DNA from 4 places in the Rhizobium sp. CB2179 genome. Region 1 is predicted to be linked to each of the others. Evidence: riboswitches for the same ligand, from Rfam matches in the RefSeq annotation. Region 1 holds a riboswitch; each other region holds the start of a gene.

Region 1 (3,328 bases):
GCGCGATGTGAATGCGGGTCGCTTGAGCATGGTCAGTAGGTCGTACGACCGCCGCTCAGGTCGAACGTCGATGCGGTCGTGAAGGAGTTCTCTTCAGAGAGCAGCCAGACGACCATCGAAGCGATCTCGTGAAGTTCGGCAAAACGGTCGCGCGGAATGCGGACGCGCATATATTCGATAAACTCGGCTGTCAGCCCGTCCAATATGGGTGTCTTTGCTGTGGTCGGCGTTACCGCGTTCACGGCGATTCCCGTCTTTGCGAGTTCCTTGCCAAGAGACTTGGTGAAGCCCAGCACCCCGGCTTTCGCTGCGCTGTAGGCGGCGATGTTCGGATTTCCCTCCTTGCCCGCAACCGAGGAGATGTTCACGATCCGCCCGTAGTCGCGCTTCAACATAACCGGAACGACGTGCCGGCAGCAGTTGAAGGTTCCCGTGAGGCAGACATCGACAACATCTTTCCACTCGCTGACATCGTATTCGATCGTGGGTTTTACCGGACCGGTAATCCCGGCGGAATTGACGAGGCCATCAATACGGCCAAAAATCTCCTCGGTCCTCCCCGCCGCGTTTTTCACTGATACGGGATCTGCGACATTGACGCCGAAAGCAACCGTGCCGGATCCGAGAGCGGAAGCGCTGTCCTTCGCCATGTTTTCGTTCAGGTCCCAAATGGCCACCTTGCCACCAGACTGGATGACGCGCTCTGCGATCGCGTAGCCGATGCCGCGCGCACCGCCTGTGATTACGATGATGCGTTCCTTCAAGTCGATCATGTTCATTGGGCCGTTATCCTCCGATTGAGCCGCCGATAGCCGAATATCCAATTCCGGGACTTCGCCTTCAGCGTATCGATATGACGGTCAGGAATAAAGACATCTCGGCCTCGCACGGCGTCGGCGATACCGGTTTGCTCACCTTGACTGTCAATGGCGTGACTGTGCGATTGAGGCGATGCTCCACCGCACTGCCCTAGGCGTTCAGTCCCCATCCATCATGAAAGACGAGTTCCTCGAGCGGTAGCCGCTGCCGCCAGCCTTTGACGGAGAGTTCCGGCTCGTCATAGAGCCGGTCGACGAAACCGGCACAGAGCCAGGCGACCACCTCGATATGCTCGGGTATGCCGAGAATGCTCTTTAGATCGCCTTCGCGAAAAATGCTGACCCAACCGATGCCGACCCCTTCCGCCCGCGCCGCCAGCCAGAGATTTTGGATGGCGCAGACGGTCGAATATGAATCCATCTTCGGATTGTGGGTGCGCCCCAGCACCACGCTGCCACTACGCGTGGGATCGCAGGTCACGCATATGCCGAGCGGCGCCTCCACGATGCCTTCGAGCTTGAGGGCGCGGTAGGCCTGCCGCCGCTCGCCGGCAAACATCTGCGCCGCCTCCTCGTTGGCGCTCGCAAAGGCGTCCCGGACGCGCGCCCGCACAGTTGGGCTTTTCACCAGAATGAAATTCCACGGCTGCATGAAACCAACCGACGGCGCGTGATGCGCTGCCGTCAGCAACCGCTTCACGACATCGTCGGGCAAAGGGTCGGGGAGGAACTGACTGCGAACGTCACGCCGCGTCATGATCGCGTGATAGACGGCCTCGCGTTCGATCAAGGAAAAACCGGATGCCGCCGAAAGGGCATCCTCATCAAAGGGTCGCATCGTCAAATCCCAAACAACGCGACCGCCCCGCCGTCCGCGCGGATCGGTCTATCTTGCCAGGCCGGTCTTCTGACTCGGCGTCATCCGTCTGCCGCAGCCTTCCCGGCGAAAAGCCAGTGGCGTGATGAAGCGGCAGGCGTCGGCCTTACAGCGTTGGGCACGTTCCGGTCTTGCACCAGATTCCCGATTCTCCCGCCTTACCGGCGGGCACCTGACGGCGCATCTATTTCAGGAAACCGGCGCGGCGGCAAGCTGGACCCGATGTGGCGTTGAAGCCGCGTTCGGTTTGGCAGCGGCGCGATGTTCCCTGAACGCCGCAGCCAGCGTTCTGAGCGCCGAGCGCGATCTTGCATCCGTTAGTGTCGAATGCAGGACAATCTCCGACGAGGGCAGCGGCGGCAGGCTGAAGCGCTGACTCACTTCAATCGAGCCCACCGGCGCAAGACGGTGGGAGAATGCCGCGACCGCAAGTCCAGCCGACACCGCCGCCGTCATCACCAGCGAGCCCCCGCCGAGGAAAACCTCGTTCCAGGCGATTCCTGCACCATCGAGCGCGTGGGTGGCGATGTTGTGGACGCCACAGGACGGTGACAGCGCAGCAAGACGCAGCGGCTCGCCGCGGCGATACTCGAACTGCGGTGCCGCGAACCACCCGAAATGCTCCGGCCCCAGCACCTCGCCGTCACGCCGGTCCTCCTCCCGGCGAATGATCGCCGCATCCAGCTCACCGCGATCGAATGCATCGAGCAACACTCGAGAATTGTCGAGCCGCACCTCGATCGTCAGCCCTGGATCGTGAGCGCTGAGACGCGCCAGAATCGTCGGAACCTCCGGCCCCGCCACATGCGCGGCTATGCCGAGCGTGAAGTGCCGGCTTGTCGAGGAAAGAGCTGCGACCGCACGATCATGAGCGCCGATGAAATCCCGCGCGGATTGAAGAAAGACCGCGCCCTGCGCCGACAGGCGCACCAAACGCGGGGTCCGCTCGATCAGCCTGTGGCCGAGCCGCTCCTCCAACCGCTTCAACTTGACGCTAATTGCGGCCTGGGTGCTGCCTAACGCCTCAGCGGCGCGGGTGAAGCTCTGCAGCTCGGCAATAGTCACGAACGCCCGGACCGCATCCACATCGAGCATCGTCATATCAATCATCCGAAATTGTTGTTTCTGAAATAGAAAATCATCCAATTCAGTTATGGTCAAGTGACGATTATGGTGGCTCCCGGCAGCGCATCGATTTCACCTGTCATCGGGATTTCGCCGTCGCTCATCCCGTGCTGAAAGGATAACCATGTCACCCGCTTCCATCATCTCATCCAGGCTGCAGGGCATCGTCGCCTTGGCAGCTGCTTGCCTTTCATCCCTGATGTTCGGCCTGGAGATCTCAAGCGTACCCGCGATATTGCCGACGCTGGAGGCGGTGCTGCATGCCGATTTCCAGCAACTTCAATGGATCATGAATGCCTATACGATCGCGGTGACAACGGTGCTTATGGCAACGGGCACGCTGGCCGACCGTTATGGCCGCAAGCGCGTCTTCCTGATCGGCATCATTGCCTTCGGCTTGACCTCGCTGATCTGCGGGCTCGCGGACAATGCATCCGTTCTGATCGTCGCCCGCTTCCTCCAGGGCATGAGTGGCGGCGCTATGCTGATCTGCCAGGTGGCCGTCCTC
Region 2 (3,328 bases), 170 kb from region 1:
TCGAACTCTTGCGCGCCAGTTCTTCGACAAAGGCGACGCCCTGCATGATCAGGATGCCGACGCCAGCGCAGAAAGCACCGAGCAGCAGCGCCGGGATATAGTCGGCCGGCACGACCGAGCCGAAGCTGCCGATATCGATGGTGAAATCGCTGCCGGCAAGCAGCCTTGCGATCAGGGTGGAGACAAGGGCGGAGACGACGACAGGCGTCAGCGAGACGATCGTATAGGTGCCGATGATCAGCTCGAAGGCATAGAAAGCACCGGTCAGCGGCGCGTTGAAGGCGGCGGCGATGGCACCCGCCGCGCCGCAGCCAACGAGGGTGCGCAGGTCCGAGCGGCGAAGCTGCAGCTTCAGGCCGAATTTCGAGGCGAGGCCGGCGGCAAGCTGGGTATAGCCGGCCTCCAGGCCGACCGAGGCGCCGAAACCGTTGGAGATCAGGTTCTGCACGGCAACGATGATGCTGTCGGTCAGGGACAGGCGGCCGCCATGCAGCGCATTGGCCTCGATCGGGTCGACCATCGGTTTCTTGCGCCGTTTCGCCAGCACCAGGAGCAACAGGCCAAGCAGGGCGCCGCCGATGACGGGGGCGGTGAGCAGCAGCATCTTATTCTCGATCTCGGACGAGCTCAGTCGTTCGCTGTCGGCGATGCCGAAGACCAGTTGATGCAGCTCATTGGAGACGTAGCTCATGCCGGTGACGGCAAGACCCGAGATGATGCCGACAACGGCGCCCGCTAGCGACAGGCCGACCTCGCTACGCCGGGTCAGCGCCCGCAGGCGTCCCGGATCGAAGAAAACACGCAGCGCGCGGAAACGGCGCCGATCCAATTTCATAAGCATGGCTAGACAACTAGGCGGGGAGAGGCCCGGTCAAGGGCGGAGATGGTCGGGCACTCCGCTTGCGACGCAATTGCGGCGAAAAGCCGGCGCGCGGGATAAATATTTATGACGTAAGTCTCTGATAAAAGACGATATTTTAGGTAGAGTAAGTCGTGTTGGCGTGGCAACGCCTCGTAGCCGGTGATCGAGCGGCCGCCAAGGCCGGTTGACTTCACCCCTGCGCTTGCCTAACCATCCCGATAACGGATGGTCGACTGACCATCCTGACATAACGGATGGTTCCGGATCGGTGTTACGCCCTTCTGGATGAAAAGGGAATGTGACGGGGCGGACCCAAGCCGGGCGCCTTCATCACAGCCGACCCCGCGACTGTAGAGCGGTCAGGGTCTTCCATCCGGCATCAAGCCCTTCCGGCTCGGAGCCTGCAATCGTGCGGGCGGGCGGGATGGGCGACATGCCGGGAAAGCCACTGGATATGCATGGTGATCAACCGGGGTCGGACGCCTCTCAAGTCTACGAATCGTCCACCTTTTCACTGATGCAGCCGGGAAGGCGAGGATGATCCGCTGGCACGATCAGGGCGACCGGTTTCCGGTCTGCCCCGATCGCGGCCGATAACCGCGAGCCAGGAGACCTGCCATGCGTGCCGGGCGAGAAGCCCACACCTGGGCACTATGCCCGTTGCCAGCACGGAGGTTGTCTTGGCTGAACGATTGAATTCGGCGCGGCCTGGTGCGGCGCGCGCGACGCCTCCAAGCAGTGCTGCAAGAGGTGTGCTTTCGGCCGTTTATGTCGAATGCTGGATCCCCCCCTCTGTCCTGCCGGACATCTCCCCCACAAGGAGGGAGATCGGCAAGCAGCACGACCGTCGTCCCACATCAATTGTTTGGAGAAAAGCTCTCGGCGATTCAATCTCTCCCCTTGTGGGGGAGATGTCCGGCAGGACAGAGGGGGGTGTCACACCCTCAGTAGCCGAGAAAGGTGCACTCGGAACAAGCCACGGCTACGCACTCTCCCTGAGAGGCGTTTGAGCATGACTGCCACCTTCATCCTCGGCGGCGCACGTTCCGGCAAATCCCGCTTCGCCGAAGACCTCGTGACGGCAAGTGGCCTCGATCGCCACTACCTTGCCACCGGCCGTGCCTGGGACGAGGAGATGCAGGCGCGCATCACGCAACACAAGGCCGATCGCGGTCCGTCCTGGACGACGCATGAAGAGCCGCTCGACCTCGTCGGCAAGCTCGCCGCCATCGATGGCGAAGGGCGCATCGTGTTGATCGATTGCCTGACGCTCTGGGTCACCAATCTGATGATGGAGGAGCGGAACATGGCGGCGGAATTTGCCGCACTTGCCGATTTTCTGCTCGGCGCGAAGGCGCGGCTCGTTTTCGTTTCCAACGAGGTCGGTCTCGGCATCGTGCCCGACAATCGCATGGCGCGGGATTTTCGCGATCATGCCGGCCGCTTGCACCAATCGATCGCGGCGAAGGCCGCCGAAGTTTATTTCATCGCGGCAGGTCTGTCGCTGAAAATGAAGGGTTAAGTCCATGAACCAGCAGAAGATTCCCGCAACCGTCATCACCGGGTTTCTCGGCGCCGGCAAGACCACGATGATCCGCAACCTGCTCACCAATGCCGGCGGTAAGAAGATTGCGTTGATCATCAACGAATTCGGCGATCTCGGCGTCGACGGCGACGTGCTGAAGGGCTGCGGTGCGGAGAATTGCACCGAGGACGACATCATCGAGCTGACCAACGGCTGCATCTGCTGCACCGTTGCGGACGATTTCATTCCGACGATGACCAAGCTGCTCGAGCGCGAACAGCGGCCCGACCATATCGTCATCGAGACTTCTGGCCTTGCCCTGCCGCAGCCGCTGGTCGCCGCCTTCAACTGGCCCGACATTCGTACCCAGGTGACCGTCGACGGTGTGATCACGGTGGTCGACAGCGCCGCTGTTGCCGCCGGCCGCTTCGCCGACGACCATGATGCCGTCGATGCGCGCCGCGCCGAGGATGAATCGCTCGATCACGAAAGCCCGATCGAGGAGCTGTTCGAGGATCAACTGACCTGTGCCGACCTCATCGTGCTCAACAAGACCGACCTGATCGATGCTGCAGGGCTTATCAGGGTGCGAGACGAGGTCGCCTCCCGCACGGTGCGCAAGCCCGTGATGATCGAGGCGAGGAACGGCGAGGTGTCGGCCGGCATCCTGCTCGGCCTCGGCGTCGGCACGGAGGACGATGTCGCCAATCGCAAGTCGCATCACGAGCTGGAGCATGAAGACGGTGCGCCGCACGACCATGATGAATTCGACAGCTTCGTCGTCGATCTCGGACCCATTGCCGATCCCGCCGGCTTCGTCGAAGCGCTGAAGAGCATCATTGCTGCCCATGACGTGCTGCGCCTCAAGGGTTTTGTCGATGTCTCGGGCAAGCCGATGCGCCTGCAGCTCCAGGCCGTCGGCAGCCGGATCGACCATTATT
Region 3 (3,328 bases), 1.5 Mb from region 1:
ATGGTCGTGGGTTGCGGTCCAATCGGCTTTTGCCTGGGCGGCCGCGCGCAGTTCCATTTCCTTACGCAGGTCGGCGATGCGCAGCACCGAATAGACGAAGCTCATGGCGCCGGCGATGCCGAGCGCCAGAACGAGCTTGTCGGCGCCGTACTCGCCGAAGCCGGTCATGAAGGCGACCAGGCTGTCGTCGAGCTGTAGCAGCGTGCCGAGAAGCCAGAGGGTCACTCCAGACACCACGATCGACACGCATTGCCGTCCGGCCCTGCTTTGGAAAAACACCGGCATTATGCCTTCTCCATCTCCACCTTCGCGGAAATATCACGAAAGTCTGAAATGTTTGTTGAAACCAGAAGGCGAATTATCAGAGGCGGCAGCCTGTCGCTGTGCCGCAGAGAGACCCGACGGGGCCTGTGGGGAACTAGGGCGTCGTTATCAGCGCGATCGCCTTCGTGGTTCGGGAGACCGGCTGATGCGGGAAAAGAACGAAGGCGAGCGTGCTAATGCATCGCTCGCCCTTTCTCGTGCTTCAGGCGGTGACGATCAGCAGCGGAACGCTGAAGATGAGACCGACCAGAACCGTGACTGTGGCGACACGCATAAAACGCAGGCGTCGCGTGCGCTCGCCACTCCAATCATATGTCATTCTTCCATCTCCTTGGGACAAGGAAGTAGTCCCCGCAAAGCCGGGTTCAACATAGATGACGCGATTTGCTTGTGCAAAGCTGGATAAGATCAGCAGTCTCTAATGCTGGAAGCGCAGAGACCAGCGCTGTCCGTTGCTGGTCATGCGGATGACGGAAAGCGGCTCGACGTCGCTCAGCCAGAAGGAGGAGAGCGGCGCCTGCAGTACATGCACGATCGCTGCCCGGATGACGGCCGCGTGGCTAACGGCGATCACATGGCCGCCGAGGCTCGATTGCTCATCCATCCAGCCGGCGATGCGCGTGCGCAGATCAACAAGGCTCTCGCCGCCATGCGGGGCCGCTTCCGGATCGCTCATCCACCCCACGAGGTTCTCCGGCTCTTCGGTCCCGATGGCCGCGATCGACCTGCCGGCCCAGCGGCCATGGTCGCAGTCGCAAAGCGCCTGATCTATTTGGGCTTCGAGGCGGAGCGCATCGGCAGTCTGACGGGCGCGCAAGGCGGGGCTCGTGACAATAAGGTCGGCGCGGGGCAGAGCGATCATCCTGCCGGCCTCCTCCACTGCCTTGTCCTCCAGCGGTTCGTCGAGCGGGAACAGGGCCTTGCGGCTTGCCGCCGTCGCGCCATGGCAGATCCAGGTGAGGCGCGTGTTCACAGCCGTTCTTGCCTCCCGGAATGCGGCGACAGCGTCCTTCGCCGGCTTGTGAAGTTTCGTTGACAGTCTCTTCGGCGTGCAGATATAACCGTGCTGTTGCGGGTTTGGAAGCCGGTGTAAGTCCGGCGCGGTCGCGCCACTGTGACCAGCGTGTCGAAAGCTCTTCGCGCTGGAAGTCAGACCCTACTGCACGAGCACTCTTTCGACTGAACGCGTCATTCCCGGAGGAATACATGTCTGACACCACTTTCGCGCCCGTAGCAGTACCGGCGCCGATCCCTGTAGGAGAGATCCTGCCCTGGGCGATCTTCGGCGGCCTGCTGATGCTCATCGTCCTCTATTTCGTCGGCACCGAGGAAGGCGCGATGGCGCTGTTCAACGGCATGTATGTGCACGAATTCGTGCATGACGGCCGCCATCTCCTCGGCTTTCCCTGCCACTAAAGCGCTTCGCGATCGGAGTTCCTGACATGGTTGGAAACCTTCTGCTTCGCGGCATGCTCGCGGGCCTGATTGCCGGCATCCTCGTTTTCGCTTTCGCCCATATTTTCGGCGAGCCGCTGGTCGATGCGGCGATCGCTTTCGAGGAGGCAAGTGCCCAAGCAGCCGGCGAGGCTGCCGAACCCGAAATCGTCAGCCGCGCCACACAGGCCGGTCTTGGCCTTTTCACCGGCGTCATGGCCTACAGCGTCGCCGTCGGTGGGCTCTTCGCGCTCGCTTTCGCTTTCGTGCAAGGCCGCTTCAGCAGCCTTTCGCCGCGCGGTACCTCGGCCGTCATCGCCATCGCCGCCTTCGTGGCGGTCGTGCTTGTTCCCAGCATCAAATATCCCGCCACTCCGCCGGCGGTCGGCAATCCCGACACGATCGGCGTCAGGACCGAACTGTTCTTCCTGATGATCGTCGTTTCGCTTGCCGCGCTCATGGCCGCGGTGGCGCTGTCACGTCGTCTCTCCGGGCGCTTCGGTCCCTGGAACGGCGCGACTATCGCCGGCGTTGCCTATCTCGTCTTCATCGGCCTCGTGCTCTCTCTGCTGCCGCCGATCAACGAAGTGCCGGAGAATTTTTCGGCGATGGTGCTCTGGGGCTTCCGCACGACCTCGCTCGGCATGCATGCGATCCTCTGGACAACGCTCGGCCTCGCCTTCGGGGCGCTGGCGGAAAAGCGGCTTGCCGTTAAGGGCGGGCAACGCGGCCGGCCGGCAACGGCATTTCACTGAACGCATCGAAGGGCGCCGCCTTGCCGGCGCCCTGAACTTTTCGGGCGATTATGAAAAACGACAGAGCCAGACCACTGCTGCTGATGGCGTTTTCTGCCGCCGCGTTTTTTTGTGTGATCGCTGGAAGCGCTTTTGCCCATAGCCGCGGCGACGGCGGCAGCCATGCCGGGCTGAATATTCCGCAAATCTCCCATGGCGAGATGGCTGTCATGTCTGACTATCGCAGTGGGATTGTCGATCTTGCATCCCGTGCTGTCGATACGAACGAGCCGTTCCGCCGCGTGCTGAACTATGCAGAGATCCAGTATTCCTACTGTCTGTGGGGCCGGATGCCGGGCAGCGTGACGGATGAGGAAAGCCCGTTCAACGAATGCGCTCATGCCTATCTCGCCGCGACCAAGGCGGTCTTGCTTTCGATGCGCGAGATGCCGCGGGAGGCTGCCGCGGCGGGTGAAATCATTTCCGCGGTCGACGCCGACATGGTGCGGCGCGGGCTTGCGCTGATCAGCTGCCGGTTCAGCGACGAAGCCTTCAACACCGCCGATATCGTCAAGCCGCGCTGGAGCGAGATCCCATTCCATGCCGCCAGCATGGCGTCGCTGACGGGGCTTGCCGCGTTGTTCGGACTTGGCGTGTTTGCGCTTCGTCGCTTCTCGCGACCGAAAGCTCAGTCGTCGGAATAGCGCTGCTCGCGCCACGGATCGCCGTAGATGTGGTAGCCGTTCTTTTCCCAGAAGCCGGCCTGGTCGGCAGGCATCAGCTCGATGCGGCGCAGCCATTTGGCGCTTTTCCAGAAATAGAGATGCGGCACGACG
Region 4 (3,328 bases), 1.8 Mb from region 1:
GCTGGAGACGCTCGGCAAGGTGACGATGGTCGCCTTCGACAAAACAGGCACGCTGACGGAAGGCAAGCCTCAGGTGACTGACATCATTTCCTTTGGTCTGACCGAGGCGCAGGTGCTGTCGCGCGCGGCGGTGCTGGAACAGGGTTCCAGCCATCCGCTGGCGCTGGCGATCCTCAACCGCGCCAAGGCGGACGGCGTTCCCGTGCCGCCGGCCTTCGAGCTGGAAGCGCTGCCGGGCAAGGGCGTCAGCGGCAAAGTCGGTGGTGAGACGCTGGACCTCTTGTCGCCGCCCGCCGCCCGCGAGCGCGGGACGCTCAGTGCTGAACAGGATGCACGCATCTCGGCGTTGAACGACGAGGGCAAGAGCGTGTCGGTGCTGCTCGTCAACGGTGTTGTGGCCGGCCTTATCGCCATGCGCGACGAGCCGCGTCAGGATGCCGAGGCCGGGCTCGCTGCCCTCAAATCAGCAGGCGTCAAGGCTATCATGCTGACCGGCGACAACAAGCGGACGGCAGCAGCCGTTGCCGGCATGCTCGGCATCGACTGGCGCGGCGAGATGATGCCGGAGGACAAGCAGCGGGTCGTCGGCGAATTGAAGCGCCAAGGCTTCATCGTCGCCAAGGTCGGCGACGGCATCAACGATGCTCCGGCGCTGGCCGCCGCCGATATCGGCATTGCCATGGGTGGCGGCACCGATGTGGCGCTGGAGACGGCGGATGCCGCCGTGCTGCACGGACGTGTCGGCGACGTGGCGCGGATGATCGAACTTTCCAAACGCACGATGCGCAATATCCTGCAGAATATCACCATCGCACTCGGACTGAAGGCGGTGTTCCTGGTGACGACGATCGCCGGCATCACCGGGCTCTGGCCGGCGATCCTCGCCGATACCGGCGCCACCGTGCTGGTGACGATCAACGCGCTGCGGCTGCTTCGAATAAAGATATAAACTTTCCTGACTTCATCCCTCCCGCGCTCGTCACCGGCGGGATGTCCCATCGACGATTCAGGCCCGATCTCGAATCGAAAATCGCGGGACCGGCCATAGATAGGCTCTCCTCGTCGGGACTTTCTCCACAGCCTGCTTTCTTTAAGCTTTCGTTAGCCATGTTTTTCACAGGAACGTAGCGATTTCAAACCTGTCGTAACGCAATGCACAAACCATCCGTTGACGCGAATTTGGATTCGCGTACCATATCTAGTGTTCGAGGTTCCGTCGATTCGTGAGGATCGGCGGCTAAGACGGGAATACGGTGCGTTTCGCCATCATGGCGCGGCAATGCCGGAGCTGCCCCCGCAACTGTAAGCGGCGAGCAACTGTCCGATTTCAGGTCACTGGAGCATGATGCTCCGGGAAGGCTGGGGCAGGGTGCTTTGACCCGTGAGCCAGGAGACCTGCCTCGAACGAAACGTCCACGGGCGGGGTGTCCGGAAGGTCGCGTTGCATGGCTGCGGGGAATCTCCGCATCGCGTTTCGCAGGCCCGAGCCTCCGCCCCCGAAACCTTCGCATTGAGCCACTTCGGGGTGAAGTCATGTCAGTATCTCAGTTCAGGCCGCCACCCGCTAGAGGTAGAGGGCGGATCACGCCCAGCGGCTGAACGAGCCGCATCGCTGCAAAATACAGAGTGTTTTCGACGGATATCGCGAGATTTCCGATCGATGTCCTGCGTCCCAATCGCGTCGTCACGAGGAATATCATGACCATCACCGTCTACAGCAAGCCTGCCTGCGTCCAATGCACTGCCACCTACCGCGCCCTCGACCGGTTGGGCGTCGATTATGACATCGTCGATATTTCGCAGAATGCCGAAGCGCTCGATCGGGTCCGCAGCCTCGGCTACATGCAGGCGCCCGTCGTCATCGCCGGCGAGCAGCATTGGGCCGGCTTCCGTCCCGACATGATCAGCGCACTTTCCTGAGGAAAGGCGATGGCTCTGATCGTCTATTATTCCAGCCGGTCCGAGAACACCCATCGGTTCGTCGCCAAGCTCGGACTGCGCGCGGCGCGCATTCCGCCAAATGGCGCAGACGCGTTCCATATCCGCGAACCCTTCGTGCTGATCGTGCCGACCTATAGCGGCGACGGCGGCAAGGGCGCCGTTCCCAAGCAGGTGATCCGTTTCCTCAACGATACGGAAAACCGAGGACACATCCGCGGCGTGATTGCCGCGGGCAACAGCAATTTCGGCGAAACATACGGGCTCGCCGGCGACGTGATCTCAAAGAAGTGCCAGGTGCCTTACCTCTACAGGTTCGAACTGCTGGGCACAGAAGCGGATGTCGCCAACGTCAAACACGGAATGGAACGGTTTTGGACACGGGAATTCTCGAACGCCCTTTGAAAGCAGCGGAAACGCTCGACTACCACGCGCTGAATGCGATGCTGAACCTCTATGACGATCAGGGGCGGATCCAGCTCGACAAGGATCGAATGGCGGCCAAGCAGTATTTCCTGCAGCATGTGAACCAGAACACGGTGTTCTTTCACAATCTCCGGGAAAAGCTCGATTACCTCGTGACCGAGGGCTATTACGAGCAGGAGGTTCTCGACCAGTATTCCTTCAATTTCGTGCGGGATCTGTTCGACCAGGCCTATGCCAAGAAGTTCCGTTTCCCGACCTTCCTCGGCGCCTTCAAATATTACACCAGCTATACGCTGAAGACCTTCGACGGAAAGCGCTATCTCGAGCGCTATGAGGACCGCATCTGCATGGTGGCCCTGGCCTTGGCGCGCGGCGACGAGAGCCTTGCCCGCGACATGGTCGACGAGATCATTTCCGGCCGCTTCCAGCCGGCGACGCCGACCTTCCTCAATGCCGGTAAGAAGCAGCGCGGCGAACTGGTTTCCTGCTTCCTGCTGCGCGTCGAGGACAATATGGAATCGATCGGCCGGTCGATCAATTCGGCGCTGCAATTGTCGAAGCGCGGCGGCGGCGTGGCGCTGTCGCTGACGAATATCCGCGAGGCAGGCGCGCCGATCAAGCATATCGAGAACCAGTCCTCGGGCATCATCCCTGTCATGAAGCTGCTCGAAGACAGTTTTTCCTATGCCAACCAGCTCGGCGCACGGCAGGGCGCGGGGGCCGTCTATCTCAATGCCCATCACCCCGACATCATGCGCTTTCTCGACACCAAGCGCGAAAATGCCGACGAGAAGATCCGCATCAAGACGCTGTCGCTCGGCGTCGTCGTGCCCGATATCACCTTCGAACTCGCGAGGAACAACGAGGACATGTACCTGTTCTCGCCCTATGACGTGGAGCGCGTCTATGGCGTGCCCTTCACCGAGATTTCGGTGACGGAAAAGTACCGCGAGATGGCTGACGA

What was found. Region 1 has a riboswitch for cobalamin ahead of bluB (5,6-dimethylbenzimidazole synthase). Riboswitches for the same ligand answer to the same signal wherever they lie in the genome.
Region 2: linked by a shared signal. The riboswitch ahead of cobU (bifunctional adenosylcobinamide kinase/adenosylcobinamide-phosphate guanylyltransferase) and the one ahead of bluB (5,6-dimethylbenzimidazole synthase) in region 1 are both predicted to bind cobalamin.
Region 3: linked by a shared signal. The riboswitch ahead of AC244Q_RS18105 (CbtB domain-containing protein) and the one ahead of bluB (5,6-dimethylbenzimidazole synthase) in region 1 are both predicted to bind cobalamin.
Region 4: linked by a shared signal. The riboswitch ahead of nrdH (glutaredoxin-like protein NrdH) and the one ahead of bluB (5,6-dimethylbenzimidazole synthase) in region 1 are both predicted to bind cobalamin.

Annotation. Positions count from the first base shown of each region.
Region 1 covers NZ_CM172781.1:2,173,707-2,177,034, forward strand. Annotated here, with positions in the region: gene AC244Q_RS10855 (SDR family NAD(P)-dependent oxidoreductase) at 33-779, opposite strand; gene bluB (5,6-dimethylbenzimidazole synthase) at 970-1,656, opposite strand; cobalamin riboswitch at 1,699-1,886, opposite strand; gene AC244Q_RS10865 (LysR family transcriptional regulator) at 1,885-2,796, opposite strand; gene AC244Q_RS10870 (MFS transporter) at 2,945-3,328, shown strand, end outside.
Region 2 covers NZ_CM172781.1:2,339,435-2,342,762, reverse strand. Annotated here, with positions in the region: gene AC244Q_RS11685 (chloride channel protein) at 1-841, opposite strand, end outside; cobalamin riboswitch at 1,101-1,497, shown strand; gene cobU (bifunctional adenosylcobinamide kinase/adenosylcobinamide-phosphate guanylyltransferase) at 1,875-2,384, shown strand; gene cobW (cobalamin biosynthesis protein CobW) at 2,389-3,328, shown strand, end outside.
Region 3 covers NZ_CM172781.1:3,643,530-3,646,857, reverse strand. Annotated here, with positions in the region: gene AC244Q_RS18115 (putative bifunctional diguanylate cyclase/phosphodiesterase) at 1-285, opposite strand, end outside; gene AC244Q_RS18110 (histidine phosphatase family protein) at 743-1,297, opposite strand; adenosylcobalamin (AdoCbl) riboswitch at 1,375-1,517, shown strand; gene AC244Q_RS18105 (CbtB domain-containing protein) at 1,531-1,740, shown strand; gene AC244Q_RS18100 (CbtA family protein) at 1,767-2,513, shown strand; gene AC244Q_RS18095 (hypothetical protein) at 2,597-3,196, shown strand; gene AC244Q_RS18090 (sulfite oxidase-like oxidoreductase) at 3,181-3,328, opposite strand, start outside.
Region 4 covers NZ_CM172781.1:4,001,227-4,004,554, reverse strand. Annotated here, with positions in the region: gene AC244Q_RS19770 (heavy metal translocating P-type ATPase) at 1-949, shown strand, start outside; cobalamin riboswitch at 1,192-1,417, shown strand; gene nrdH (glutaredoxin-like protein NrdH) at 1,699-1,920, shown strand; gene nrdI (class Ib ribonucleoside-diphosphate reductase assembly flavoprotein NrdI) at 1,930-2,343, shown strand; gene nrdE (class 1b ribonucleoside-diphosphate reductase subunit alpha) at 2,382-3,328, shown strand, end outside.